Regions from separate parts of the Marinobacter sp. NFXS9 genome, predicted to be linked through region 3. Evidence: predicted binding sites of a transcription regulator. Region 3 holds the regulator's gene; each other region holds the start of a gene.
What was found. Region 3 encodes FliA, which starts transcription of late flagellar genes. Its sites were predicted from a motif close to CTAAAGTTTNNNNNNNNNNNGCCGNTAA; they were not measured.

Region 1: a site for FliA is predicted at 6,699-6,726, ahead of J3364_RS02015 (methyl-accepting chemotaxis protein). Genes of this name have one in related genera too.
Region 2: a site for FliA is predicted at 8,132-8,159, ahead of fliD (flagellar filament capping protein FliD). Genes of this name have one in related genera too.

Annotation. Positions count from the first base shown of each region.
Region 1 is NZ_JAGDDW010000001.1:461,459-471,709, reverse strand. Features, by position in the region: gene selD (selenide, water dikinase SelD) at 1-1,176, opposite strand, end outside; gene J3364_RS02035 (helix-hairpin-helix domain-containing protein) at 1,316-2,065, opposite strand; gene J3364_RS02030 (hypothetical protein) at 2,247-2,663, opposite strand; gene J3364_RS02025 (bifunctional GNAT family N-acetyltransferase/carbon-nitrogen hydrolase family protein) at 2,970-4,499, opposite strand; gene J3364_RS02020 (methyl-accepting chemotaxis protein) at 4,705-6,594, shown strand; gene J3364_RS02015 (methyl-accepting chemotaxis protein) at 6,889-8,778, shown strand; gene J3364_RS02010 (transporter substrate-binding domain-containing protein) at 8,794-9,798, opposite strand; gene J3364_RS02005 (DUF4442 domain-containing protein) at 9,940-10,251, shown strand, end outside.
Region 2 is NZ_JAGDDW010000018.1:94,888-105,138, forward strand. Features, by position in the region: gene J3364_RS20760 (glycoside hydrolase family protein) at 1-833, shown strand, start outside; gene J3364_RS20765 (GNAT family N-acetyltransferase) at 836-1,273, shown strand; gene J3364_RS20770 (class I SAM-dependent methyltransferase) at 1,285-2,037, shown strand; gene J3364_RS20775 (hypothetical protein) at 2,092-3,978, opposite strand; gene J3364_RS20780 (flagellin) at 4,041-5,543, opposite strand; gene J3364_RS20785 (flagellin N-terminal helical domain-containing protein) at 5,926-7,374, shown strand; gene J3364_RS20790 (flagellar protein FlaG) at 7,447-7,872, shown strand; gene fliD (flagellar filament capping protein FliD) at 8,203-10,182, shown strand; gene fliS (flagellar export chaperone FliS) at 10,216-10,251, shown strand, end outside.
Region 3 is NZ_JAGDDW010000002.1:304,812-315,062, reverse strand. Features, by position in the region: gene J3364_RS05055 (chemotaxis protein CheW) at 1-265, opposite strand, end outside; gene J3364_RS05050 (ParA family protein) at 297-1,079, opposite strand; gene motD (flagellar motor protein MotD) at 1,335-2,117, opposite strand; gene J3364_RS05040 (flagellar motor protein) at 2,129-2,869, opposite strand; gene J3364_RS05035 (protein-glutamate methylesterase/protein-glutamine glutaminase) at 2,869-3,993, opposite strand; gene J3364_RS05030 (chemotaxis protein CheA) at 4,010-6,202, opposite strand; gene J3364_RS05025 (protein phosphatase CheZ) at 6,216-7,001, opposite strand; gene cheY (chemotaxis response regulator CheY) at 7,019-7,405, opposite strand; gene J3364_RS05015 (RNA polymerase sigma factor FliA) at 7,699-8,442, opposite strand; gene J3364_RS05010 (MinD/ParA family protein) at 8,510-9,322, opposite strand; gene flhF (flagellar biosynthesis GTPase FlhF) at 9,432-10,251, opposite strand, start outside.

The sequences.
Region 1 (10,251 bases), on a different contig from region 3:
CGCTTCCGCCATTGCAGGCAAATCATTAAAGCGGGCCATGAAGCGGCGATCGATCCGGTCCTTCCAGCGCCAGACCCATCGGCCGCCGAATCCCAGGGCGCCCCGGGACGCGATGGCGTAGCGGTCGCCGGTGCTGATCAGTGCCAGCCAGTGGCGTTGAGGATGGAACGGCCTGGGTGTTTGTCCGAGTGCAATTCGTCTCAGATTATCCGCCAATGGCCGGCCCTGGCGCACGGCAAATACGCCGGCCTTCTCCCGGGGATGTTCGGAGACGTGGGCGATATCACCGGCCGCGAAGATGCGGTCGTCGGTTTCGGTTTGCAGTGTGTCCCGGGTAAGGATAAAGCCGTCCTCGTCGAGCGCCAGTCCCGTCGTTTTCAACCAGTCCGGCGCGCCGGCCCGGGTGACCCAGAGGGTTTCGTTGACGGCCAGCGAGCTGCCGCCGGCGGTACGAATCTGGTTGGCGCTCACCTTGACCACGGGATCGCCCAGGTGAAGGCGGATGCCGCGGTCCCGGACCACGCTTTCCAACCGAGCGCGAACCCGGGCGTTATGCGTCGGCACCAACGTGCTGTCGGCGTCGAACAGGTGGAAGCGCAACTGGCGCGGATCCTTGTTCAGGGACTTGAACACCTGGCGCAGGCGGTACTGCATGGCGAGGATCAGCTCGACGCCGCCGGCACCGGCACCGACGACGGCAATCGACAGCGGCCCCTGATGATGCTCGCAACGCTCAAGCAGGGCCTGCCAGCGGTTGTTGAAATCGTGGATAGGTTTGACGGGGACGGCGTATTGATCGGCCCCGGGCACATCGCCCAGTCCCGGTGCGGAGCCGATATTGATCGACAGCAGGTCATAGGGCACCGGCGGTCGATTGCGGCAGAGCACCTGTTGGGACGGTCGATCAATGCCCAGCGCCTCATCCCGGAAAAAGCGGGCGCCGGCAAACTCAGCCAGTCGACGCAGGTCGATGTGTACGTCGTCATAGTCGTAATGGCCGGCCACATAACCCGGCAACATGCCGGAGTAGGGGGTATGCGTGTCGCGGCAGATCACGGTCAGTCGAACGCCTGGCACCGGCTTCATGGCAAACCGTCGCAATACGCCGACGTGGCTGTGGCCACCGCCGATCAGGACGATATCGCGCAGGACGGGTTGCTCGGGAGAGCGCATCATTCAACCTCTGACAAGACAAACGGTTGCGTATGATACGCAGACAGACGTTTGACGAGAACCGCCGGACGGCGCTCGGGTCGGATCAACGCGAAGGGGAAAGGCTGGGGGACGGCGCAGTGATCGTCCCCCGGTATTCGAATCAGGAGAGAAGCTTCTTTGCCTCGGCAGACCAGGTGTCGTAACCGCGCATGGTGGAGAACTCTTTCATCTTCTCCTTTTCCTCGGCGGACGGATCGGCGATCTGCTTGATGGAGGTGATGCCTTTGGCCTGCATTTTCTTGGCTGTCGCCGGACCGATGCCCTTGACCTTGGTCAGGTCGTTTTCGTTCACGGCTTTCGGTTTACTGGCGGTGGCCGTCTTGGCGGCTGCGGCTTTCTTCGGTGCGGCGGCCTTTTTAGCGGCGGGCGCCTTGGATGCGGAGGCCTTGCTGGTCGCCGAGGCTTTGGCGGCGGGCTTCTTGGCCGCTGGCTTGGTCGTGGCCTTCTTGGTGGTCGTCTTGGCGGTCTTGGCAGCCTTGTTCGCCGCGGTTTTCGCAGCAGGCGGCGTTGCCTTCGCAGCGGTTTCCTGCGTCTTGTCGGCGACCTTCGCGGTGGTCTGTTTCACTTCCTTGGAAGCGAGACCTACGCGCTCGAGCAGGTGATGCTGCAGTTCGTGGAATTCGTTCAGGCGACGATCCAGCTCTTCGTTGAAGCGCTTCATCTCGCGCTCACGGAGCTTTTCCACTTCATCCAGCAGTTTGCGAATCGGTTCCTGGACCTGACTCTGCAGGGCGTCGAACTGCTTGAATGCGTCGTTGATGAGTTTTTCGATCTGGGTGGAGGTCTTCTCGAATTCCTTGTTGACCTTCTTCACCAGTTTATCGACACCTGCCTTTTCTTTCTTGGCCATGGTTCATTCCCCGTTTGCTCTGGTTTATTGATGACTGCGGTGTTTCGATGCGTTTCCCGTCAGGGGGTTACGCTCAAATCTTAAAGCAGGATTGGGGGAGTGTGACGCCCTTTCCCTGTCTGTCCGGATTGCCTGTGGCGCCATCAATCTGCCACGGGTTTTGTCCAGAATCCCTGTACGATCAGGCCAGTTGCGTGGCGCCGGAGCCACTCTGACTGCGCCTTGAGCGCAACGACTGTTTGCGCTCGAGCACTTCCTGAATGCGACCCAATTTGCCGCGCAGATCCGCGTCGGTGCGGGTCTGCGAGGTTGCAAAATCAATGGAATAGAAGAAATTGCTACAGTGCTTTCTCACCTCAACGACCAGTCCCTGAAGGCCTTCCGCTTCGATGTTGTCGAACGGCATTTGCATGACGAGGTCGAACTGGAGGGTGTCGCCGGGTTCGAAGACTTTGTCTGTTTTCAGGATGCAGCCGTATTCGTCCAGTCCGAAAATACGGGATTCGATCAGTTCCTTCCTGAACAGGCCTTTCTTGAAGCGAAAGCGTGCCGTCAGGTCGGGCAGGGGCTGTGTGCTTGTGAGATCCATTCGATCCATGGGCAAAACCGCTGTTCCGGCAAAATCTACTACCGGTTGAAGACAGGTTCGCACCGTCGGGGTTCCCCGGCGGCACCTTCAATGGGCATCGACTGCGTTCGATCGCACCCTCGACTGACGCCTTTCACCTGCAATATTGCTCAAACTGTAGTCAGCGACGGGCAATATGGCAACGTGATCAGCCTTGTACATTAAACTTTTTGACGTCTTGTTCAAGTTTACAAGGTGTCGTAAGGGGCCAGATGCAGACGCATGGTAACCATTTGTGACATTTTGTGCCACGTCGCCTGCAGCTGGCCCGGGGTTTTACTGGTCCGAGGTCTTGGACACGGAATACATATCCGTACGACGATCCTTCAGGTTGGTGACCGAACCTTCGTCACGCACCAGCGTCAGTTTTTCCAGGTCCATATCGGAGAACATGATCATCTCGGTGTTGGGCGTGGTTTCCGCCATCACCGCATCGTGAGGGAAGGCGAAGTCCGACGGCGAGAAGACCGATGACTGGGCGTACTGGACGTCCAGGTTTTCGACCTTGGGCAGGTTGCCCACGCTGCCGGTAATCACCACATAGCACTCGTTTTCGATGGCCCGGGCCTGGGCGCAATGACGCACCCTCAGGTAACCGTTCTTGGTGTCGGTCCAGAAGGGCACGCAGATGATGTCGACACCCTGGGCGGCGGCGATCCGGCCCAGCTCGGGGAATTCGATGTCGTAACAGATCAGGATGGCGACCCGGCCGGCATCGGTCTCGAACACTTCAAACTGGTTGCCGCCTTCAATGACCCAGTCCCGGCGTTCGTGCGGCGTGATGTGGATCTTGCGCTGCTCGTCCACGCGGCCATCCCGGTGGCACAGGTAGGACACGTTATACAGCCGGTCGTTGTCCAGCAATGGCATGGAGCCGGTGATGATGTTGATGTTGTAGCTGACCGCCATCTCCGACATCTGGTCCCGGAACTGCTGGGTGAACCCGGCCAGGAAACGGATGGCGCGGGTCTGGTCGAGCTGGTCGGTCAGACCCATCAGCGGCGCGTTGAAGAACTCCGGGAACAGGGCAAAGTCGCTCTTGTAGTCGGACAGCGCATCGACGAAGTATTCCACCTGCTTGAGCACTTCATCCACGGACGTGAATTCCCGCATCTGCCACTGGACCGCACCCATGCGCACCTGGGTCTTGCGCGTCTTGAGGACCGGGGCCGGCGGCGTATACAGGATGTTATTCCACTCGAGGAGTGTGGCATAACCCATTGATTTCTGGTCTTCCGGAAGATACTTGTGCATCAGTCGGGTGACCTGGAAATCGTTGGAAAGCTGGAAGGTCAGGATCGGGTCGTAGATCTCCTTGCGATCGACCCGTTCAATGTATTCCGCCGGGGTGAACTGATCGGAGAACTTGTAATAGTTGGGGATCCGGCCGCCCGCCAGGATGGCGCGGAAGTTCCGGGAGCGACACAACTCCTTACGCGCCTCATAGAGACGCCGGCCCAGGCGGTAACCCCGATAATCCGGATGGATGAACACATCCAATCCGTACAGCGCGTCCCCGTCATCGTTGTGCCAGATGCGCTCGTTCTTGAGGATCAGATCGTCGTACGTGTGCGGGTTGCTGAAGCGCTCATAGTTGACGCAGACGGTCAGGGCGACGGCGATCAATTCACCGTTGTCTTCGATGCAGATCTGCCCGTCGGCAAACTGCTCCACCAGTTCCTTGATCGTGTCTTCCGGCCAGGCGCCGCCAATGTCGTCGTAGACAAGATCCATCAGCGCCTTGAGCTGAGGATAGTCGTCGTCGGTCAGGTTACGGAGATTGAGGTGCAGTTCTTCGTGAGCCATCGAGGCATCTCCCGGCTGTATAAGCGTGTTGCAAAGGGTTACAAAAAAGGGCGATCAATAAGGGTTTAGCATAACAGATCGCCATCAGGCCTTGCGGTATCCTGCTGGCCATCCAATTCCGGGCTGCTCGCGTGATCCGCAGGGCCGGGAATCCTCACCGGCCTACCGGCGCTCAATCTGTTGTGCTAACCAGGAGAATGTCCGCATGGGCAGTATGTCATTCGGCCAAAAGCTGCTGACAGCCGTTGCCGTCCTGCTGATCGTCGTGATCAGCGTGTACGCCATCATGGGCGATCGCCGCCTTGTGAAGACCACGGACACCTATGTGGAGGCGATGGTCGACGATTCAATCAACCAGAGTACGGCCAGTATCGCTGAATGGCTCAATGGCCGACTCGACATGGTGGAAGCCACCGCCGACGGGCTGCGCAACGTGGAAAACGAAGCCCAGGCCCGCACGCTACTGCAGACGGCCACCCGGGGCGGCGGTTTCAACGACGTGTATGTCGGTGGCGCCGACGGCTCGATGCTGATGCCGACCGAAGCCCGCGACGCCACGCTGCCGGACGACTTCGACCCGCGCACGCGTCCTTGGTACAAGCTGGCCCGCCAGAATGGCCAGGGCACCTTTACCGAGCCGTTTGTGAACGTGACCAACGGCGGCATTATTATTTCCGCCGCGGCGCCGGTCAAAAGCGGCGCTTTTGAGGGTGTCGTCGGCGGTGACATCACACTGAAAACCATCGACCACCTGCTGTCGTCAGTGACCCTGGCCGACACCGGTTACACCACGCTGATCAACCGCAAAGGCACGATCCTTTACCACCCGAACGCCAAGCTGGTCGGCAAGAACATCAAGTCGCTGCTGGGCAGCCAGCCGTCGCTGGATGGTTCCTCCCACGAATACACCCTGGACGGCGCCGACTGGCGGGTCAGCTTCCATCCCATCGAGGGCGCCCGCGGCGTGGACTGGTACCTGGGGTCTTTCGCCAATGACGACCTGATTATGGCACCGGTGAAGGACGCGCGACTGGCCGGATCGATCGTGGCCGTGATTGGCATCCTGGTCACGCTGGTCCTGCTGCACCTGGTCGTGCGCGCCTTGATGAAGCCCGTCCGCAGCCTGCGGGATGCGATGAAGGACATCGCCAGCGGCGACGCCGACCTGACCCGGCGCCTGTCCGTGGACAGCGGCGACGAGTTTGGCCAGACCGCGGAGAGCTTCAACGCCTTCATCACCAACGTCCAGGGCGTGGTTCGGGACGTCCAGCGCGGCGCTATTGAGCTACGTGATGCCGTGGGCTCGCTGCGCCAGACCGCTCGGGCCAGCCGCGACAGCGTGGAAGGCCAGCAGTCGGAAATCGACATGGTGGCCACCGCGATCAATGAAATGTCCGCAGCAGCCTCTGAAATTGCCCAGTCCGCCCAGCAGACGGCCGATGCCTCCAGCGCCGCCGACAAGGATGCCAAGGAGACCCAGACGACGGTCAAGGCCTCTCGCGATGCCGTCGAACGCCTGTCGTCGGGCATCGGCAGCGCAGCGGATGTGATCGAGACCCTGGGTAAGGATGTCGCCCAGATCAATACCGTTCTGGACGTCATCCAGGACGTGGCCGAGCAGACCAATCTGCTGGCGCTGAACGCCGCTATTGAAGCCGCCCGCGCTGGTGAGGCAGGGCGCGGATTTGCCGTCGTTGCCGATGAAGTGCGCAACCTGGCACGCCGGACCCACGACAGCACTGAAGAGATCAATGCCATGATCGAACGGCTTCAAAAGGGCGCGGATAACGCCGTGAGCGTGATGCAGGACTCCCGGGCCATTTCCAACGTGAGCATGGAAAAGGCGCAGGATGCAATGGACGCGCTGAACCGGATCGCCGAGTCCATTACCGCCATCAGCAACATGACGACGCAGATCGCCACGGCGTCCGAAGAGCAGACCTCCGTCACCGAAGAGCTGAACAGTTCCATCACCCGCATTGCCGAGCAGGGGCAGGAAGCAGCCAGCGCGGCGAGCGACAACGATGTCTACAGCAGCAAGATCGACGACATCGGTCGCACGCTGCACGACAACGTCGAACGGTTTAATGTCTGACGTGGCTCATGCCGGCACCATAGAAGGTGCCGGCATCCTTCCCCTCCGGCCGTGCGTTCTGCCTGGCCCACTCCCAAATACTTAACGCTTCCCTGAAGACTTAACTAAAGTTAAGACACCGCCGGCCGATCTCTTAGATAAGAGCGGTCGCCATTGGAGGTGTAGGCGCCGCCGGCGCTGGATGCGATGGGGAATCCTGGCCTTGCTCCAAGGAGTCCCTTGTTTGCAGTCGCTGCTACAAACCAGGGAAGGGCAATAACTCAAATTCCAACGCTCAGATCGGGGACCCCTTCCATGCGCAGTATGTCATTCGGCCAGAAACTGCTGACAGCCGTCGCCATCCTTCTCATCCTTGTGGTAAGCATCTACGCCGTCATGGGCGACCGCCGCCTGGTGTCGACGACGGACACCTACGTCAATGCGCTGATCGACGATTCCATTGCACAAAGCACGGCGAGTATTGCCGAATGGCTCAACAGCCGGTTGGCGATTACCGAAGGCGCCGCCAGCGCATTGCGCCAGGTGGACGGCGAGGATGAAGCCCGGGCCATTCTGCAATCGGCCACCCAGGGTGGCGGTTTTGAGAACGTATACGTCGGGCGTGCAGACGGCTACATGTTGATGAAGACGCCGGCCGATGACGCTACGCTGCCCGACGATTACGATCCCCGCGTACGCCCCTGGTACAAACTGGGCCAGTCCGGCGGCACTGGCACGTTCACAGAGCCTTACCAGGACGTCAGTAGCGGCAACATGATTATTTCGACGGTGGCCCCGGTGAAATCGGGCACCTTCAAGGGCGTGGCCGGCGGTGACATCACGCTGGAAACCATCGAGCACATCCTGTCCCCGGTGACCCTCGCCGATACCGGTTACGCCACGCTGATCAATGACAAGGGCGTGATTCTCTATCATCCCAACAGGAAACTGGTCGGCAAAAAAATCAACGAGCTGATTGGCGGTGCGCCGCAGTTGGATGGCAGCTCCCACACCTACACCATCAAGGATGCCGACTGGCGCGTGAGCTTCCACGCGATCAAGGGTGCCCAGGGCGTCGACTGGTACCTCGGTGCCTTCGCCAATGACGACAAGATCATGGCGCCGGTGCAATCTGCCCGGGTCACCGGCACCATCGTTGCGATCGTTGGCATTATCGTGACGCTGATCCTGCTCAACATCGGCGTGCGCGTGCTGATGAAGCCCGTTCGCAACCTGCGTGACGCGATGAAGAACATCGCCAGCGGCGATGCGGACCTGAGCCAGCGCCTGGACGTCGATAGCCATGACGAGTTCGGCCAGACCGCCGAGAGCTTCAACGCGTTTATCGGCAACGTGCAGACTGTGGTGCGGGATGTCCAGCGGGGCGCGATCGAACTGCGCGACGCCGTTGGGTCGCTGCGCCAGACCGCCGGCGCGTCCCGCAACAGCGTGGAGAGCCAGCAAACCGAGATCGATATGGTGGCCACGGCTATCAACGAGATGTCGGCGGCCGCCAACGAAATCGCCCAGAACGCCCAGCAAACCGCGGATGCCTCAAATACCGCGGATCAGGACGCCCAATCCACGCAGGAAACCGTGAAGGCGTCCCGTGACGCCGTCGAGCGTCTGGCTGCCGAAATCGGCCAAGCGGCTGAAGTGATCGAAACCCTGGGCAAGGACGTCACCCAGATCAACACGATCCTGGAAGTCATCCAGGACGTGGCCGAGCAGACCAACCTGCTGGCCCTGAATGCCGCCATCGAAGCCGCCCGCGCCGGCGATGCCGGTCGGGGCTTTGCCGTGGTGGCGGATGAAGTGCGCAACCTGGCCCGCCGCACCCACGACAGCACCGAAGAGATCAACGCCATGATCGAGCGGCTGCAGAAGGGGGCGGATAACGCGGTCAACGTGATGCAGGAGTCCCGCGCCGTGTCCAACGTCAGCATGGAGAAGGCCCAGGACGCGATGGATTCACTGAACCGGATCGCCGAGGCCATCACATCCATCAGCAACATGACCACGCAGATCGCCACGGCCTCTGAGGAGCAGACCTCGGTAACCGAAGAACTGAACGCCTCCATCAATCGCATTGCGGACAAGGGGCAGGAGGCGGCTGCCGCAACCAGCGAGAACGACATCTACAGCGGCAAGATCGACGAGATCGGCCAGTCCCTTCAGGACAACGTGGAACGGTTCAAGGTCTGATCCGGGGCCGAATGGTCACTGAATGGGCGAGGCCCGGGAAACCGGTTCCTCGCCCAGTTGGATCCTGACTTTCATGTTCTGAAGCACATCCTTCCCAATGCCCAGCATCCCGCCTGGTAACCAGGGGTTGCCCAGATGGAACACATGGCGGTCGGACAGGTGTAAGGCCTGGACGGGCCTGGTGTAGTAGGCGTGCATGAAATCGGCAAAGCTGCCGTCGGCAATGGCACGCTCCAGACCCAGCTGGATCCGGACCGCCAGGCCGAAGTCGCTTCGCCCCACAAAGAAGTAGTTCGGCATGGTGTAGGTAAACAGCAGCGTGGGCTCAATGACCAGGTTCTTGTCCGACCGCAGCTTCAGGTCGTAGTACACCTCACTGACACCCCGGGCGAAGCATTCGAAACGGCCACCTTCCAGCATATCGAACAGGTTTTCAAAGCCGGGATGAGTGACCACGTCCAGCCCGTTGGCTTCCAGGATCTTGGTGTCCGGCCAGTGGCGCCCCTGACCAAACCGGATCCGGCGCTCCCGAACATCGGCCAGCCGGGTGATGCCCTTGAATCGGGGTAGCATGTCCTTCGTCGTCACGCACACCCGGTATCCCAGCAGGCCACCATCAATCGGGATGGTGACGGCGAGAAGGTTGTCTTCCCGTTCCGGCGTCGTCGCCACATTGGCCACCTGCACGGAGCGCGAACGGTCGCTCGCCAATTCCCTCAGGGCTCGCCCCTGATTCATTTCCGGGCTGCGCACGATCGTGTAGAGGCCATATTCCGGAGTCTTTTGCAGCGCCAGATCCAGCAGCGCGTGTATCGCAGGGCTGTCGTAGTTGCGGTACCAGAGGATAATCTGTTGAGGTGGTTCTGCTTCGGCGTGCTCGTCTGACGGGGATGCGGCAACCGGCTGCATCAGGCATGCGGCAACCAGGCAGCCCCGGCAAAGCGAGATCAGGATATGGCGGATAAGGGCCAGGGGCTCTGCCTGGTCAGCCCCCGATGAGAATCCTCGGCGTAACAACACAGCACGTCCTATGCGGTACCACTTCTGTCAGTGTAGCGGCTTTGGCCGCGACGGATGCCAGTGAAACATTAAATGATGACAAATGTTGTATCCCGGGTCCCATTTTGGGAATCTGCGGTTCACTTTGGGAGGGAAGGCGCCATGCGAAATCGACTGATAGCCATGACCGGCGACTGGCTGGCCGGCCTGGATCCGGAAGCGGGCCTGGAAAAACCATTGAACTGGCTGCAGCGCCATGGCGGCATGCGGATGGTGAACCGGCTGGTGGGATTGTCGATTCCATTCGCCACCCGCAATCGGTTCCGTGTCGAGGCGGTCAGCCGGGGTTATGTGCGGGCGCGCATTGCGCTCAAGGGTAACCGCAATCACTTTGGCAGCCTCTACGCCGGCGCCTATTTCCTCGTGGCGGAAATTCCGGGCGGCGTGATGACGCTCTTTGACCTGGGACCGGAG
Region 2 (10,251 bases), on a different contig from region 3:
GGCCGCCGCGGAATGAGGCGGGGCAGTATCTGAGCCATATAGCATACGCCGATTATACCAAGGATTTTTCACGTTTACTGAGGGTTTCGGAGGAAACCGTGTTGCCTCTTGGCGGCCTGGGTACCTTCGACGAACATGGCATTTTTCCATTGAATGTGCTGCCTTTCCGAGGTCGCGTTTTGGGCTATACCTGTGGCTGGAGTCGCCGTGTGTCTGTGCCGGTAGAGACGTCAGTCGGTCTGGTGATCAGTACCGATGGGGGGGAGACGTTCCAGCGATATGGCGACGGTCCGGTCATGACGAGCAGTCTGCATGAGCCATACCTCGTAGGAGACGCCTTTGTCCGGCATTATAACGGTCAATTTCACATGTGGTACATGTTTGGAACGGACTGGATCGAGCCTGGCACCGGTGCCGCGCCGGAGCGTACTTACAAGATCGGGCATGCGACGTCAGACGACGGCATTGTCTGGGAAAAGGAAGAGGCGAGGCGGATCATCAGCGATCGCCTAGGGGAACGGGAAAGCCAGGCTCTGCCGTCGGTTATCAGGATCGATGACCGATACCACATGTTTTTCTGTTATCGAGAATCGTTGGATTTTCGAACTAATACCGAACGGGCTTACCGTATTGGGCATGCCTGGTCAGCGGACCTCAAGAACTGGCACCGGGACGATGCCGATCCTGGAATCGATGTAAGCGATGACGGCTGGGACTCGGAAATGCTTTGCTATCCTCATGTCTTTGAGTGCGAAGGACAGGTCTACCTGCTCTATAACGGTAACCAGTTCGGGCGATATGGTTTCGGCTTGGCTGTTCTGGAAAACGATTGACGATGGTGACATACCAGCGAAACCTGGCCTCGGTGAATGAGGTGGAGATCCACCTGAAAAATTGCGATGCAGAATTCGTCCCACCCTTGAGCGAACGGGTTCGCATTGAAGACTATGCGTTGAAACTGGTTAATCATGCACAGCGGTTTGAAGCTTGGTACGAGGGGGAGTTGGCCGCATTGGTTGCCATGTATTGCAACGATGAGACCTTGGGAAAGGCGTTTATTTCTAGTGTCAGCGTAGCGATTCATCTCCGCGGGCAAGGTATCGCATCGAAGCTTATCGATATCGGCGTGGGCTATGCGCAGGAGACGAGCCTGCGTCAGGTTGAGCTGGAGGTGGATCGGCGGAACGTCGATGCGCGACGACTGTATCTGCAGAAAGGGTTTACGGTGGTCAGTGAAACTGGAACGAACCTTCTCTTGCAACGGATTCTTTGAGGGCTGAATATATGTCAGGTCAACGTGAGTTTGACGAAGAGATAAAAGATACTTCTAACCACAAGTACGCGTATGGCTTCGATTTTGATGTCATGCACCCTTTTATGCTCAGATCATTTGAGCCTTTTATTCGTTCCGGTAGTCTGCTTGAGTTGGGGAGTTTCTGCGGCGACTTCACCCTGCGACTTGCAGAGCGTTTCCTGGATATCACCTGCGTGGAAGGATCGGCCGTTGCCGTTAACGAAGCCAGAAAACGTGTTCCTTCGCACGTAAAATTGGTCAATGCGTCCTTTGAAGAGGTGCAGCTTAATGATCGATTCGACAACATTGTTCTGACTCACGTCCTTGAGCACCTCGACGACCCGGTAGCAACCCTTCGGCGGGTAAACGAAGAATGGCTTTCGGATGATGGGCTGCTTTTCCTGGCTTGCCCGAATGCCGACGCACCATCACGTCAGATTGCAGTCAAGATGGGACTGATTTCTCACAATACCGCAGTGACGCCTTCAGAACAGAAACATGGGCATCGCTGTACTTACACCCTTGATACTCTGGAACGGGATGCCGCGCAGGCAGGACTTGAGGTTATCCATCGCTCCGGTATTTTCTTCAAGGCGCTGGCAAACTTTCAATGGGATCGCATTCTGGCCACGGATATCGTGAGCAAGGAGTATCTGGAAGGTTGCTACAAGCTGGGCCAGGTTTATCCGGAACTCTGTGCGAGCATCTTCTTGGTCTGCCGGAGAGGTGACGGCAAGTCTTAATGGTCGGCCCCGGTGATTTGTCCGGGCCTCCTCTGCGTCCTTAATGTGTTTCGGTTAGTGCTCGGTTCGGTTATGGCCGCGTTCGTCCACTATTTTCCTGATACCACGGGTGAAATAGTGCTCCGTTGGTTCAGGAGATGTGCTGGAGGTCGACAGTCGCTGGAGCAGACGTTCGCGCATCCTCTGGACGTTTGCGACAGCCGCGGCATGCTCTTGAGGATTATGAATCCAGATAATGGCCGCCGCGACGAGTTCCAGTTCTGACTTGTAGGCAAAGCCGCCGTTGTCGTCGAACCTCAGGAACGTCGAATAATCGGTTTTCTCGGCGAGCTCGTCCCCCCCTTGCAGGTAAAGCTTGGGCTGGCCCAACAGAATGGAGTCGATGTTGGTGTTAGTTCCGCCAAACGGGAAAGTCCCTATTGCGAAATGACATGAGGCCAGGAGATGTTGATAGATCCGGTACTCTTGGGGGCCGTGAATTCGATGGCCATGGCCAAGGGTCATCGTGATTTTTTTCTCCAGTGCCAGAAGTTTGAAGGCTCTCTCGTGACTTGGGAAGAAATCGAATTCAACTGGTCTTGAGGAGTTTTTCAGTATCAGCTTGCACGCCTGCAATACGCGATCACTGATCTTCATCAGCGAGCTGTTGATCGCGATTCTCACCGGTTCGTCACCGGCAGGAACAGCGGGCGAGCTGAGGGTGAAGTCAGTCTTGGGATGCAACTCAATGTCCTGTCCGTAATCCAGATTGAAGGAAATAACCTTCTCCTGACAGAGGGCCTGATAGCCAGGTCCTGGTTCAAGACCTACCAATAAACCGTAGTCGATGACTTCGCTGAAGGCGGATGCCGGATGGCCATAGCTCATTACCTGGAGTGGAGCGAGGCGAAAATTAGATAGAATCACGGTCCAAACACTCATCCCTAGAGAAGGATAAAGCACGACGTCAGGTTTGAACTCAGACACTTTTCTAGCAATCGACTGGAGACTCTCTTTGGCCGCGTCGAAGGTAATGGTTTGCTCGCCGTCCCGACAGCTGACTCCGTCCAAATCCCGCTGGTCGGCGAAAAGGCAGGTGTGAAATTCGGTTTTAAGGTTCAGCAGATGTGCATGGTAGCAGCGATACATCGCATGGTCAGATCGGTACTTTTCAAGAAGGACGGCCACTCTCGGCTTTCTGCCAACGGAGTGTGTTTTCACCTCAGGAATATCGGGATAGGCGTGCCGAAAGAGCCGGTTAATTTTTTGTTTGATTCGATGGCGTGATGGCAAATCCCAATAGGAACAGCCCATCCATATATTGACGAGCATGACCGAGCATAAGGACACATCCAAGCCATTTGGTAGCTCAAGGAATGCATAAAGTGCTTTGTCGAACTGTTCGTAACCTGTGAGGGTTTGGATTTGTTCCAGTTGGTAGAAAACGGATGTCAGGGTCTGAAAAATTTCCTGCGGGATTTTCTCGATCAATGTGGCAAAAGGCATCTCCATCTGACTGTTGATCGTCCAACAGATCATCAGCATGAGCACATCAGCATCGCTCTTGAGCTGGAATCCGCCATTCGGCGACCAGAGCTCTCGATAGTCCATAATGTGATCGAGGTTGCCGAAATCCGAAAGGTAGAAAATGTCCGTTAAATGCGTTTTGTAGAAAATCAGTTTGCGTACTTCAAGCGTTTCCAGCTCAAGTTTGGGGGCACAAAGAAAACCGGTAATACAAGTTGCGAGCCTTTGCGTCGCATTCTGGTTATCAAAAAAACTGGCATCTTTATGCAGTGGATAAATTCCGGGAGAGTAGTGCGGTTTTCCCTCCGGCGCAATGCGCTCGCCACCGAGAACTGGACGGCCTTTTTCCATCGCATCGAGAATGTCGAACAGGTCTTTCTTGAAACCCGCGTCATCACGGGTAAACAGCTTCTTCTCGAGCGAGGCGATAGTCACATCGGATCCTTAATCAGCGGACGGAAAAGGGCAGCACCCCTGTGCCACCCTCAAAGGCTAGTTTAGCCCTGCAGCAGCTGCAATACCTGCTGCGGCCGGGCGTTCGCTTGGGCCAGAATGGACAGGCCCGCCTGTTGCAGGACCTGGGTCCGCGCCAGCTCTGCCGTCTCGGCGGCAAAGTCGGCGTCCTGGATCCTAGAGCGGGCGGCCGACAGGTTCTCGGAGGTGGTACTCAGGTTGGCGATGGTGGATTCGAAGCGGGATTGCACCGCCCCCAGATCCGCCCGGATGCCGTTCACGACCGACAATGCGCCGTCGACAATGGATATGGCGTCATTGGCACCTTCGACGGTGCTGATGTCGATACTTGATACCGTTTCTCTCTGAGCGCCAACAGGAGTTCCACCTGTGACGTCAAATAGAGAGCCATTGGAGTTATCTATGTCGGAGGTTACTGCGTAGGCGCCCGAAGAAGAAAAATCCACCGTGCCAGTCACGACTACTGAATCCTGGGTACCGTCATCACCAATTAGATTAGTTGATGCGCCGCTGCCGGTGATACCGGCAACTGTAAGATTGCCCGGCCCGCTGTGCGAAAAATTTTCAATCTGGATGTCCTTGCCGGCATCCTGTGTCAGAACGATGGTGTTGTCTTCAACTTTGGCGTTGATGCCTGTCTGGCCGGCGGCCTTATTAATCACAGACGCCAGTTCGGTCAAATCATTCGGGTCGTCAATGGAAGCTGAGATAGTTGAAACCTCATCGCCGGAACTTAGGTCGAATGTGACCGTGCCCGCCGCGGTGGTCGTTAAAGTGGTCTCTGTACGGGCGGTGGCTGTGACGCCGGTGCGTTCTTCTTCTTTATTTACCAGTGCAGCAATCTCAGCCGCTGAAGCACCCGCTGAAATGGGGATGTCGATCTGGTCCAGCGCACTTGCGACGGTCAGGTTCTGTGAGGCGACCGGGTGGTTTGCCGTGGTCAGGTTGCCGGCTGCGGTTGAAGGTGAGCCAGAACCCAGGTTGTCCTGGCTGTTTACACTTTTCACGGAATAGTTGCCGAGATCATCGTTGGTCGCGCCTGTGACCGATACCGAGATGTTCTGATTTTCGTTCGCACCCACCTGGAAGGTCTGAGCCTGGAAAGACCCGTCGAGGAGTTTCAGGCCGTTGAACTCGGTGGTCTCAGCCACGCGCTGCAGCTCCTGCTTCAACTGGTTGACTTCGCTCTGCAGGGCCGCGCGATCCGAAGCGGAGTTGGTGGAGTTGGCAGATTGAACAGACAGCTCACGGATCCGCTGCAGGATTTCGCCGGATTCGTCGAGGGCGCCCTCGGCCGTCTGTGCCAGGGAGATGCCGTCGTTGGCGTTGCGCACAGCCTGGTTGAGGCCTTTGATCTGCGACGTGAATCGCTCGGAAATCGCAAGACCGGCCGCATCGTCCTTGGCGGAGTTGATGCGAAGGCCCGAAGACAGGCGTTGCAGGGCAGTGTCGGCATCCCGTTGTGATGTGTTCAGGTTTCGCTGGGCATTCAGCGAGGCAATGTTCGTGTTGATAATCTGAGGCATATCGCTCTCCTTATTCAGAGAAGCCGGTAGCTCAGTGCCCGATCACAAGGACGCCCTGCCGGCCGTTATTCAGAAAAATTCATTCCTGAGCGGCACAAAGCGAAGGCCATGCCAGTTTTTGGTTATTGTTTATAACCAACTAATAAATATAAAAAAATAGTTAATCAATTGCGTGATGGGTGGGGTGGGTGACGAGCTTTTGGCGGGGCGGCAAGGCAGGCTTTTGCCGCTTTTACAATCCTTAACAATAAAAACCGAAGTTTTTTCTAAAGGAACCGTAAGGGTCGCCGTTAAGCACTACAGCAGGGCGGCGCACCCAAACAAACGAGGACGGGCGCCAGACCTCTTCCAAGAGAAACATAGGTTTTATAGGAGAAGCATCATGGCTCTCGGTATCAACACTAACGTCGCTTCACTGTCCGCTCAGAACAACCTGAACAAATCCCAGTCTCTGTCGGATCAGGCTCTGGAGCGTCTGTCTTCTGGTCTTCGCATCAACTCCGCCAAGGACGATGCCGCGGGCCTGGCCATTTCCTCTCGCTTCGACTCTCAGATCCGTGGTCTGAACGTTGCCCAGCGCAACGCCAACGACGGCATCTCCCTGGCGCAAACCGCAGAGGGCGCCCTGGGTCAGGCCGGCGACCTGCTGCAGCGGATTCGTGAGCTGTCTGTGCAGTCTGCCAACGACACCAATTCCTCCACCGACCGTAAGTCGCTGCAGGCCGAGGTGACCCAACTGCAGGCCGAGCTGAACCGTGTTGCGGATACCACCAACTTCAATGGTCGTACGCTACTGAACGGTGATTTTACAAATTCCCAGTTTCAGGTTGGCGCGAATGCTAATCAGACAATTAATGTAACGCTTGGTAGTGCTCGCGCTACCGATATTGGTAACTACACTGCTAATACTGACAACGGTTCCCTGGCTGGAAATTTGACAGCTGCTTCGAACGATCTTCCTACGGGCAATGGTGTTACAGGCGCAAATATTACGATTTCCGGTAATGGCGCAACCGAAGCAGCTTCATACAGCAACAATGCAACAGCTAGTGATATAGCAAGTGCTGTTAACGAGCTGACATCGAAAACTGGCGTTTCGGCAGATGCCCATACCGAAGCAACAATTTCTGGCTTGTCAGCTGGGACAGTTTCATTTGATTTGACTGGTGAGAATACTTCAGCAGTAACGATTTCGGCGACCGTAGAGTCAAATGACAATAGCTCTCTCGTAACGGCTATTAATGATGCTTCTGCGACAACTGGTATCACTGCGTCATTGGATGATAGCGGAAACGTATTGCTGACTAGTGATGCAGGGGATGACATTGGGATTGCAAACGTATCCGCTGATGTCACTGTTACAGCTGGCGATGGAAGTAGCTCGGCTAGCTTGACAGCAGGCGGTACGGATAGCACCCGCGTTATAGGTCAGGTTGATTTCAGCTCGTCATCCGCGTTCACCGTTGTTGGCGACAACGCAGAGATCGTCGATAGCAGTGCCGAAAGCGGTCAGCTCCAGAGTGTCGCAGCGATCGACATCACCACGGCTGACGGTGCGAACGCTGCGATCGACACCATCGACGCTGCACTGACCTCCATCAACAGCCAGCGCGCTGACCTGGGTGCGATTCAGAACCGCTTCACATCGACCATCGATGCGATTGCGACCACTTCTGAAAACCTGTCCGCTGCGCAAAGCCGGATCCTGGACGCGGACTTCGCCGCTGAAACCGCGAAGCTGTCCAAGTCCCAGGTCCTCCAGCAGGCTGGTATCTCTGTCCTGGCGCAGGCTAACGCCCGCCCGCAGCAGGTCCTGTCCCTCCTGCAGTAACAGGGATAGCACGGTAACGGCCGGTCCCCTCGGGGGCCGGCTTTACGCCGTATGAGGATAGCGAGGTGAGCTATGACTGACGTAAACCTGAACAGCCCGGATTTGAAGCTGGTTCGCTCCAGTGAGCAAGCTCCGGCTCGGGCGTCTGCGTCACCTCAGGCAGAAGGAAACAAGCCTTCCGCTCGAGCTCAGGATGCCTCCAATGTTGTGTCGCTCGACCAGTCGCAGCAGCCTACAAAGGTGCAGCGGATGGAAAAGCAGGAGGAAGCCCAGAAGGAATCTCTTGATCAAGCCGTTTCCCGCCTCAACGATTTTGTCCAGACCGTTCAGCGAGACCTGCAGTTTGAGGTCGATAATGATTCCGGCAAGACGATCGTGCGCGTGGTGGACCAACAAACGGAAAAAGTGATTCGGCAGATTCCGGATGACGTGGCTTTGAGGTTGGCCGAAAATTTGCAGCAGGATGAACCGCTGACGTTATTCAACATCGAAGTGTAGGCGCTTGCCGCCTCTCAATCCGGTCACGAGTAACGGAATTTCAGCACCGCCGCCTTCGCGAGAAGCCGGCGGTGTTCTGCGTTAAGGGCGCTTCGCTGAAGATCGTGAATAATCTGTGGCGTCAATAGGTTGGGGCAAGTGCGAACCACGAGAGCCGACCGAGAGTGCGGCTAGAGGGCCAGGCGGTCTATCATGGTTATCGACGGTTCTGGATGCCGGGTCTCGGATACATGTTGTTACAATTTGGCGGTCGTAACTGGCAAAGTTTTGCCGCTTCTGGCCGATAAGCGTACAAATGGATAAGGCAGCCTTCCTGGGGAGGCGATCGACATGGCAAATATTTCTTCATTGGGGATTGGTTCCGGCGTTCTGACGTCTGACCTGGTGGACCAGCTGGTAGAAGCCGAGCAGAAGCCGACGGCGAACCGGTTGGACAGCAAGGAAAAGGAAACCGAGGCCCTTATTTCCGCATACGGGACACTGCGCAGCGCCATCACGGAACTGCGGTTGCCTATGCGTCAGCTGAGTTCGGTCGAAAATCTGAAGGCCTTTTCCGCGACCTCGTCCAACGAGGATGTGTCCGTCTCCGTCGACAGCGCTACCGCAAGCCGGGGCAACTACACCATCCAGGTGGATAGCCTGGCCCAGGCCCAATCGTTGGCCTCCGGTACATTCGCGGATCGGGACAGCACCGGAATTGGCACCGGTCGGATCAGCCTCAGCGTGGGGGGCGAGGTCAAGAACATTGACATCGACAGCTCCAACAACACGCTGCAGGGCATCGCAGACGCTATCAACGACGCGGATATCGGCGCCAGCGCGGGCGTCATCGATACCGGTGACGGCTATCGACTTGTGTTGTCGTCCGACGAAACCGGTACCGACAATGCGATCCGCATTTCCGTCAACGATAGTGATGGCAACAATACTGACGGCTCCGGTCTGTCCCAGTTCGTTTTCAACGACACCACCCAGAACCTGACCGAAACCGTTGCCGCACAGGATGCCGTCGTCCAGGTTAACGGCATCACGATCACCCGCTCTTCCAACACCATTGAAAACGTGGTCGATGGACTGACGTTTGATGTGAAGGCGGAAGGTGTGACGTCCACGGTCAAGGTTACCCAGGATACGGGTGCCGTAGCGGATCGGGTCCAGTCTTTCGTCGACAAATTCAACGCGTTACAGCAAACCATCCAGGGGTTGGCCGGCTATAATGCCGAAACCCAGCAGGGCGGTTTGCTGTCGGGCGATGCCACGGTCCGCAATATCCAGAATCAGCTTCGCAACATGCTGACGGGCGTGGTGCCCGGTCTTGAGGATGCCGGCGTACGCTCTCTTGCCGATGTGGGCATCACCACAGACTACAAGACCGGACAGCTGAGCTTTGATGCCAGCAAGTTCCAGACGCAGCTTGAGAAGTATCCGGATGACGTCGCGGCGTTGTTCGGTGAACAGGGGCGGGCCTCCGATTCCCAGGTGGAGTTCATCGGCAGCAATCTGAACACCGAGCCGGGCGAATACAGTATCAACGTGACCCAGGCTGCAACCCAAGGCGCGTTGACAGGCGCAAATGCCGGCACGGGCTCCGTCACGATCGATGGCAACAATGACAACCTGTCGTTCAAGATTGACGGGTCCACCTCAGTCAGCATCCAGCTGACCGCAGGTACCTATACCCGCGACGAGCTGGCCGCTGAAATCCAGTCCCAGCTCAACAGCAGCGGCAGCCTGAGTGCGTCCGGCAAGAAAGTCCAGGTTGAGTTCGATTCGACCAGTGGCGCGCTGAGCTTCAAATCCGGCGCTTATGGCAGCGATTCGAACGTCAGCATCACCTCGGTGGATACCAACAGTGCCGCAGACCTGGGGTTGTCCGTTGCCACCGGCACGGCCGGAAAAGATGTGGCCGGCACGATCAATGGTCAGAGAGCCACCGGTGAAGGGCAGCTTCTCTACGTCGAGGGAACGTCCCAGGCGGCGGGCATGCAGGTGCGCATCACCGGCGATGCTACCGGCAATCGTGGAACCATTACCTACATTGAGGGGCTTGGGGAGCGGACCGTCAATATGGTGACGGACATGCTCAGCGCCGATGGTGCGCTTGAAGCGCGGACCGATAGCCTGCAGGACACGCTGGACGATATCGCAGATGATCGCGAGCGTCTTCAGACCCGCATCGACGCGTACCGGGAGCGCCTGGTGTCGCAGTTCAGTGCCGCCGACTCCCTGATTTCGCAGCTCAACAGCACTAAAGACTACGTCACCCAGCAGCTGGCGGCTCTGGCTCCAAACAGCAATAAAAACAACTAACCCGTTGTTACGAAGGCAAACAAGAGGTTGATTATGAACGGTTTACAGGCATATCAGCGGGTCAATACC
Region 3 (10,251 bases):
CCTTCACACGCTGGGCCTGCGCCCGCACGCGATCACGACGGGCCTCGCGTTCAGCCTGTTTGACACGGTCCTGCTCCGCAACATCCACCGACGGCGGGGCCTCTACCGGCGAAGCAGGCGCTTCGGTTTTGACCTCCGTCCCGGTTTCGGCTTCGGTCTCGGTTTCTGTCGCCGTGCTGGTCGCCACGAACAACAGATCGTCCAGATAGCTGGATAGAGCCGCCGTGGGATCGACGTAGTCTGTTTTTTGACTCTTTTCCTGCATCAACGACTCCGGCGTCAACAAACTGACGTCCTCATTCCTGGCCCTTGCCCTGTTCGATCAGATCATCCAGCAGACGCCGGTAAGCCCTGACACCATGGGTGTCGCCACTGAATGCGGACGGCACCTGCCCCGCTTCGCTGGCATCCCGGAACTTGGTGTCCACCGGAACGGCAAAACGCCACAGGTCCTCGGGATAGGCTTTGCGCAATGCGTTGAGACTGTGGACGGACGCCTGGGTGCGACGATCGAACAACGTCGGAATAATCGTGTACGGCAATGGCGTGTTGCGCGACCGGATGATCATCTTGAGCGTATTGATCATCCGCTCCAGGCCCTTCATCGCCAGAAACTCGGTCTGTACCGGTACCAAAAGGCGCTGTGACGCCGCCAGGGCGTTGACCATCAATACACCCAGCGACGGGGTGTTATCCAGCAGCACGTAATCGAAATCGTCCCAGAGCTGCGCCAGCGCCCGGGAGACAATCAGCCCCATGCCCTCGACACCCACCATCTTGCGCTCCAGGGTCGCCAGCGCCGAACTGGCCGGTATCAACGACAACCCCGGGCAGGACGTCTCCAGCAGCAGTTGCGCCGGCAGCCCCTCGGGCACCTTGCCATTGTGCTGGAAAAGATCGAAGGCGCTGTGAGCCAGACTGTCCGGATCATGCCCGAACCAGCTGGTCAGCGAACCGTGGGGATCGAGGTCGACAACCAGCACACGCTTACCCGACTCAGCCAGTAATCCACCCAGTGTGACCACCGTTGTGGTCTTGCCGACACCGCCTTTCTGATTGGCGACCGCCCAGATTCGCACGAAATCATTCTCCCGTTGAGCCTCATCGCAGTACCCTGCGGTGCCTGATTAGATCGCACTCGCCGCTGCCATGACATTTATTTTTGTATCGGCTCGGTGACGGAAAACTTGAGCCGTTACCGCAAGCCGACGACGACGCGATAGGCAAACCTTTGCCCGTCGCTGGTGACGACAAGGATAAATACAGAAACCATGCCAGTTTCAGGGGATTGGAAGCGAAAATTAAACGCAGATGAAACTGTGGCTGACGGCGACCTAGCGAACGGCACCGCGGACACTGGCGTCCCTGGAGATCAGCAGGACCACCCGCCGGTTGCGGCTGCGCCCTTCCCGGGTGTCGTTGCGGGCCACTGGCTGGTACTGGCCGTAACCAATCGCTGCCATGCGTCGCGGATCGATGTGATTGCTCGCCAGCAAGCGGACAACGGCTGCCGCCCGGGCGGCCGACAGCTCCCAGTTCGAGGGGTAGGCCGCGGTGTGGATAGGCTGGTTGTCGGTAAAGCCTTCGACGCGGACGGCATTGTCGTAGCCGGACAGGATACCGGCAATTTTCTCCACGACCGGGAAGGCATCGTAATGGGGTTCGGCATCGCCGGAGCCAAACAGCAGGCTATTCTGGAGGCTCAGTTCGATCCAGTTCTCATTGGTCTCAACGGAAATCAGCCCCTTGTTGATGAGCGTCTGGAAATGGTCTTCAAGCTGGTTGGCGATGGATTCCAGGGCCTTGCTGCGCCCTTCCTCGTCATTGGCTTCATTGGCCGGGGCAGTGGCCACCGGAGGCGCGATCACCTGGTCTTCTGCGGGCGGTTCCGGGCGGGAAATACGATCCCCCACGGTAATCGGCTCCACCGAATGCTGCGGCGCATTGAACACCCCGGTCAGGGTTTCCGAGAGCACCTTGTACTTGCCCTCGTTCACCGACGAGACGGAATACATCACCACGAAAAAGCCGAACAGCAGCGTGATGAAGTCCGCGTAGGATATCAGCCAGCGTTCCCGGTTGTGCTGGTCGTCTTCTCTGGCGCGCCGGCGTCGCATAGTCGTGCCTGCTACTGGATGAAGCCCTTGAGGCGAAGTTCGATGGAACGCGGGTTCTCCCCTTCCGCAATCGCGATGAGGCCGTCAATCATCATGTCTTCGTAGCGCGTGCGCTGGCGGGCAATGGCGCGCAGCTTGCTGGCGACCGGAAAGAACAGGAGGTTGGCCAGCGCCACCCCATAGATGGTGGCCACAAACGCAGTGGCAATACCCGCCCCCAGAGTGCTGGGGTCTTCCAGGTTGGTCATAACCTGGATCAGCCCCATGACAGCGCCGATGATGCCGATGGTCGGCGCATAACCGCCCATGGCCTCAAACACCTTGGCCGCTTCAATGTCGCTTTGCTCGCGGGCATCCAGCTCCACTTCCATGATGCTGCGGATGGACTCGGTCTCGGCGCCATCGACCAGAAGCAGCAGCCCCTTGCGCGCAAACCGCTCCGGTTCGCGCTCGGCCAGCCCCTCAAGGCCCAGTAATCCCTGCTTACGGGCGCGTACACTCCAGTTGATGACCTTGTCGATACCGTCTTCAAGGCCGATATAAGGCGGCACAAACACCCAGCGGACCTGTTTGAGCGCCCGTTTGATGACCGGCCACGAGGTTTGCAGGATCGTCGCGGCGACCGTACCGCCCACCACGATCAGGCCAGCGGGCGCATTGAACAGGGACCCCAGCGCACCGCCCTCCAGGACGTTGCCGCCGAGGATGGCGGCAAAGGCGAGGATGATGCCCAGTAAGCTGAGCACGTCCATCAGCAGACGCCCTCGACCATCCGCTCGCCAATGTCATCCAGGGTCAGTATTTCGTCGCTCAGGCCGGCCTTGGCGACCGCCATGGGCATGCCGTAGATCACGGAGGATTTCTCATCCTGGGACCAGATCACGCTACCGGACTGCTTCATCATCCGGCAGCCTTCCTTACCATCAGCGCCCATGCCGGTCAGGATGATACCCAGGGTCTTGCCGGGAAAGCTGCGTGCCAGCGAGCCGAACGTCACATCGACGCAGGGTTTGTAGGTCAGGCGCTCGTCGCTTTCCAGGATGCGCACCCGGCCATGCGGGCCCTTGTTCTCGATCATCATCTGCTTGCCGCCGGGCGCCAGCAGGGCCAGGCCCGGGCGCAGCATGTCGCCGTCTTCAGCCTGACGGACCTCAATCTGGCACAGTTTGTTGAGGCGATCCGCAAACGCCGGCGTGAAGCTGGCTGGCATGTGCTGGATCAGCACGATCGGTGCCGGAAAACGGGATGGCAAACGCGTAAGAACCCGTTGCAGGGCAATGGGACCGCCCGTGGACGTGCCGATGCCCACCACACTGTAACTGCGCGGCTGGGTCTTGCGCGATGACCGGGAGGCTTCTGCTTCCGGTTCGGCCCTGCGCTGCGCCGGTGTGGGCCTGGCAGGACCACGTGTCTGCGGGCGAGCCGGTTGCGCGGGCGGCGGCGTGGACGGCACGGCTGGAGCTGGTCGAGTGCCTGGGCGACTGCGCGCCACATCCAGGATTCGCTCGCGCAGGATCTTCTGGAGCTGGCTATTATCCCGGGCGATTTCCTCGAAATTCTTGGGCAGGAAGTCGACAGCCCCGGCTTCCAGAGCATCCAGCGTCACCCGGGCGCCTTCGTAGGTTAGCGAGGAAAACATCAACACCGGTACGGGCCGGCGCTTCATGATTTCCTTCACGGCGGTGATGCCATCCATGATGGGCATCTCATAATCCATCGTGATCACGTCCGGGCGCAGTTTGTCCGCCATCTCGATCGCTTCCCGACCGTTAGTGGCGGCACCGACCACGCGGATATTACCCGACGCGTTCAGGATTTCGGTGAGTCGCTTGCGGAAGAAACCGGAATCATCAACGACCAGAACGGAAACGGTCATTCAGGCATTTCTCCTGTCATCCGTAGTGCTGCAGCAGACTGGGCACGTCGATAATCAACGCGATCCGCCCATCGCCGGTAATGGTCGCACCGGCCATGCCCGGCGTTCCGTGGAGCATCCGGCCCAACGGCTTGATGACCACCTCTTCCTGACCGATCAACTGGTCCACCACAAAACCAACCCGCTTGGTGCCCATCGCGACAATAACCACGTGACCATTCTCGGGATCGGGCTCGCCTGCTGCGCCGTGGATCAGCCAGTCCTTGATGTTGTAGATCGGGAACACCTTGTCGCGAACCACAATACACTCGCGACCGTCAACGATGTTCTTCTTGGTCAGATCCAGGTGGAAGATCTCCACGACATTGACCAGCGGCAGCGCGAAGGACTGGTCGCCCAGCATGATCATCAGTGTCGGCATGATCGCCAGCGTCAGCGGCACCTTGATCAGGATGCGGGAGCCTTTACCCAGTTCCGACTCCACATGGATGGTGCCGTTCAATTGACTGATCTTGGTCTTGACCACATCCATGCCCACACCCCGCCCGGACACGTCGGAAATCTGGTCCTTGGTGGAAAAGCCAGGAGCAAAGATGAGGTTGTAGCATTCGTTGCTGGTCAGACGATCCGCGGCGTCCTGTTCAAACAATCCTTTCTCGACCGCCTTCTGACGCAGCTTGTCCGGATCCATGCCGCCACCGTCGTCTTCAATCGACAGCAGGATATGGTCCCCTTCCTGCTCGGCTGAAAGCGTCACCACACCCGTCCGGGGCTTACCGGCTTTTTCGCGCACATCCGGTGCTTCAATGCCATGGTCTACGGAGTTGCGCACCAGGTGAACCAGCGGATCGGACAGGGCTTCGACCAGGTTCTTGTCCAGGTCGGTGTCCTCGCCGTGCATGACCAGATTGATTTCTTTCTTGAGGCTGCGCGCCAGATCGCGTACCACACGCGGGAAACGGCCGAAGACTTTCTTGATCGGCTGCATGCGCGTCTGCATGACGGCAGACTGGAGATCGGTGGTCACCACATCGAGGTTGGCCACCGCTTTGTGCATCTGTTCGTCTTCGCTGTCGTTACCCAGGCGCTGCAGGCGGTTACGCACCAACACCAGCTCGCCCACCATGTTCATGATGTCGTCGAGGCGTTTGGTGTCCACGCGCACGGTGGTTTCGGCAGCCGGCTGGGAGTCCCGCTGCGGTACAGCCGGGCTGGCGGGCGATTTACTCTCGTCCTTGTTGGCGGGAGCGCCCGGTTTCTCAGCCTTCCTGGGCGTTGGTGCCGGTTCCGGCCTCTTCGCTGCCGGCTGGCTGGCGCCCGGGGCACCGGGGCCTTTGCCTGAGCCGTGCAGTTCGTCCAGCAGGTTCTCGAATTCGTCGTCGGTAATCAGCTCATTGGCACCGCTGGTCCTGGCGCTCGCATCCGATGCACCACCGCCCTTTGACGCCGGTTCGACCGAGCCTTTGAACTGCCCCTTGCCGTGCAGGTCATCGAGCAGACTCTCGAACTCATCGTCGGTGATGTCATCACCGCCACTGCCGCCGGATTGCCCTGCTGCAGCGGGCTTGTCGTCGTCTGCCGGTTTACCGCTGTGCTGCCCTTTGCCGTGCAACTCATCCAGCAGGTTCTCAAACTCGTCGTCGGTGATCTGATCGTCGCCGCTGCTGTCGCCGGATGACGATTTCTCATCCTCAAGGGCATCCAGCAACTGCTCGAATTCTTCGTCGGTGATATCGCCCTGGTCCGCATGGCCGCCGGCTTCAGCCGCCGGTTCAGGCTGGGGGGCTGCCTCCGGCTCAGGTGCGGCGGGGGCCTCACCTTCGGGCAGCGCCAGGGCATCCAGCGCCTCGATCAATGCCGGATCGGCCGGTGTCGGTTCCTCCCGGTTGCGTACCTGGTCAAACATGGCGTTGACGTTGTCCAGGGCTTCGAGGACCACGTCCATGAGATCGGAGTCGACCCGGCGCTTGTGGTTACGCAGGGTGTCGAAGACGTTTTCCGCCGAATGACAACAATTGACCAGCGCTTCAAGCTGCAGGAAGCCGGCACCCCCCTTGACGGTGTGGAACCCACGGAAGATCGCGTTTAGCAGATCCCCGTTATCCGGATTCTGCTCCAGATCCACCAGCTGTTCGGACAGCTTTTCGAGTATTTCACCAGCCTCTACCAGGAAGTCCTGGAGAATTTCTTCGTCAGCATCAAGCGCCATGCAGTGTCCTCACTCAAAAACCAAGGCTGGACAGGAGGTCATCGACATCATCCTGGCCGGATACGACATCCTCACGCTCTTTGGCGTTCATTTGAGGGCCTTCGCCTTTTTCGATTGTTGTCGTTGTTTCGCCGATATCATGGACAGTGCCGGTGATTTCATCGACATGGCTGGCCATGACCACCAGGCTGAGCAGGTGTTCTTCCACTTCCTTGACCAGCGCCGTGACCTTCTGGATGACCTGACCGGTCAGGTCCTGGAAGTCCTGCGCCAGCAGGATCTCGGACAGGTTGCCGTAAAGGGCTTCCGCATCGCTGGCCGTTTGTTCGAAGAAGTTGTCGATCCGGTTGTACAGCTCACGGAATTCGCCGGCGCCGATTTCCCGGCGGCGCAGCTTGTGCCAGTCGGCTCGCAGCGCAACGGCCTGCTCCCGCAGGCTGTTGGCCTTGGGCATCGCCTCTTCCACGATGTCCATGGTGCGGTTGGCTGCCTGACTGGTCATGTCCACCACGTACGCCAACCGGTCGGAAGCGTCCGTGATCTTGGACAGGGCTTCCTGCTGCTCCGGGTTCTGCGGATCGATACTGAAGTTGCGAATGGCCTCGTGAAGGCTGCGGGTCAACCGGCCAACCTCACGGTAAAGGCTCTGGTCCCGGACATCATTCAGTTCATTAATCAGGCGCATCGCCGCGGCGTAATCGCCGGCGTCCACCTGTTGCTTCAGTTCTTCCGCCTGGTGCTGCAGCTTCTCAACGACATCGGGATCGAGGGAGCCGGCCTTGTCTTTTTTTGTGCCCATGATTGGCGCTCTGATACTCAGGACTGGATGCGTTCGAAAATCTTCTCGATCTTTTCCTTCAGGACAGCCGCCGTAAACGGCTTCACGACGTAACCGTTAACGCCGGCCTGAGCCGCCGCCACGATCTGGTCACGTTTGGCTTCCGCCGTCACCATCAGGATCGGCAGATTCTTGAGGTTCTCGTCCGCGCGAACGGCCTGCAGCAGTTCAAATCCGGACATGCCCGGCATGTTCCAGTCGGTGACCAGAAAATCGTATTTGCCACTCTTGAGCATGGGCAGCGCGGTGTTGCCGTCATCCGCCTCGTCAGTATTGGTGAAACCGAGGTCGCGAAGCAGATTCTTGATGATCCGTCGCATCGTGGAGAAGTCATCCACGATCAGAATTTTCATGTTTTTGTCCAAAGGGACCTCCAATCATTACAGCCCGGAATACCAATCCAGCGTCCAGTTCAGTGTCCGGCAATCCACACGATGCCGGCGCCACTGAAAGCACCGCCTATTCTGTCGCGTCAACGCCCGCTGTAAAGCGTCCGTTACCAAAAACTACAGTTCCGGGATCAAAGCCTGGGCATCAACGCTGACCACAAGCTCCCGGAATTCGATGTCAACTATTTGCTTGTCGCGCCTGATGTCGCGCGTCCGCCCATTCTGCCCTGCTCAACCGGCGTTTTGCGAACCGGCTTTGAACGGCGTGGCTAACGGACTTCCTGCCAATCCGTCAGGCGTGATTTCAGGCGCAATGCCGCCTGACTGTGAATCTGGCTGACCCGACTTTCACTGACACCGATGACGGCGCCGATTTCTTTCAGGTTCAGCTCTTCCTGGTAATACAGACTCAACACCAGCTTTTCCCGCTCCGGCAGCGCCGCGATCGCTTCGGCCAGACTGCGCTGGAATCCGGCCGCCGACAGCTCCTCAAACGGACGATCGGGCACAGCCTCTTCATTGTCTATCGGCAGCTCTCCCGATTCATTTAGCTCATCCAGGCTAAAAAGACGGCCGCTGTTGGAATCGGCCAGGCAGGCATGGTACTCCGGCAGGGTCATGTCCAGCTCGTCGGCGACTTCGTGATCCTGAGCCTCGCGCCCGGTCCGGTCTTCGACGGCCTTGATCGCCTGGGCGATGCGACGGGAATTGCGGTGGACGGAACGCGGCACCCAGTCGCCCTTGCGAATCTCGTCGACAATGGCACCGCGAATGCGGATACCCGCATAGGTTTCAAAGGAAGCGCCCTTGCCGGCATCGTATTTCTGGGCTGCCTCGAGAAGGCCGATCATGCCGGCCTGCATCAGGTCTTCAAGCTGGACAGAGGCGGGCAATCGCGCCAGTACGTGCAACGCGATCTTTTTCACCAGCGGCGCATGGTCCTCGACCAGTTGATGGGCCGATTTGCGCGAGCTCGTCTGTTGGTAGATTCCCAGGCCTTTTGCCAACGTCATCAATCCGGATTACCCGTGTGTTTCAATCGACCGTCATACCACGCCACCTGTCGGTCAGGGTACTCCATCAGGCGTCCACCAGGCGCTCAACGAAAAATTCGAGATGCCCCCGTGGAGAAGACGGGAGCGGCCAGTTGTCCACCTGCTGGGCCAGCGCCTTGATCGCCAGCGAGGCCTTGGCGCGTGGATAAGCGTCAAGCACCGCACGCTGCCGTTGTACCGCTTTTTTGACGGCTTCGTCGTAAGGGACGATGCCCACATATTGTAGCGCAACATCCAGAAATCGCTCGGTAACCCGGGTCAGTTTCCCAAACAGATGCTTGCCTTCCTGCTCGTTGCGAACCTGGTTGGCAAGGATGCGAAAACGGTTCACCCCGTAGTCCCGGTTCATGAGCTTGATCAGTGCGTAGGCATCGGTAATGGAAGTGGGCTCGTCGCAGACCACCAGCAGCAATTCCTGAGACGCCCGCAGGAAGCTGACCACCGATTCGGAAATACCGGCAGCGGTGTCAACGATCAACACGTCGATCTGGTCGCCCAGTTCGCTGAAGGCGTTGATCAGGCCAGCGTGCTCCATTGGCGTCAGCTGGGTCATCCGCTGGGTGCCGGACGAGGCGGGAACGATCTTGATGCCGCCCGGGCCGTCGACCAGTACATCGCGCAGGTCGCACTCGCCGTTCAGCACATCATTGAGATTGTGGTTCGCGGTGATACCCAGCAGGACGTCGATGTTGGCCAGCCCCAGATCGGCATCCAGAACCACCACCCGACGCCCCATCTGTGCCAGTGCAATAGCCAGGTTGACCGAAACGTTGCTCTTGCCAACGCCGCCCTTGCCACCTGAGACGGCGATCACCTGGACCGGGTTAACTCTACTCATGCCGGATACAGTCTCTCACGACAACTCTTGATAAGGATGGCCGGTTGATGACCGGCTCGACAGTGGAGCCCATGAACGCCCTGCGGCTGTTCCGGCGGACTCCCGGACCTCAGGCGCCGGCTGCAACCACGGCGGTTTCCCGAACCTGCTTCAGACGCTCCACACCCAGTCTGACCAGTGGAGCCGCCTGTGCCGGATGAATGTCCTCGGGGATGCGCTGCCCATCGGTGTAATACGCCACCCGAAGACCTGTTTCCATGGCAAAGCCTAGCACCTCGCCGAGTGTCAGGGCCTCATCCAGTTTGGTCATGATACACCCGGCCGGATACGCCATCTTATAGCAATGCCACGTGGATTTCATAATGCGAGGCTGGCTGGTGGCTGCCAGCACCAGGTAAGGCTTGACCGGATGCCGGCTTGCAGCCAGCTCCTCAAGCTGTTCCTGGTGGCCGCGATCGGAATGGGTCAGGCCCGCCGTGTCGATCAGAACCAGGCGTTTATCGGACAGGTCATCGAGAATCTGGTCCAGGGAATGACTCTCATCCACCACCCTCACCGGCACGTTCAGGATGCGACCGAATACAAACAGATGCTCATGTGCCGCGATCCGATAGCGGTCGGTGGTGACCAGCGCCAGGGAATCGGCGCCGTGCTCCAGGACATAACGCGCCGCCATCTTGCCGATGGTGGTGGTCTTGCCAGAGCCAGTGGGGCCCACCAACGCAACCAGACCACCCTGCTCGACCAGCTCCTGCTGCTGGGTGCGCAGGCCGGCCGCCAGCGTGCGCAATGCCCGCTTCCAGCCCTCTTCCAGTCGAACACCAGCAGCGTTACGAGACAGCGTGGAGGCCAGCGTGTGGGAAAGCCCGTACTCTTCCAGTCGCTCCATCAGGCGCTGCTGACTCGCGTCCACCGGGTCGTTTGCCGGG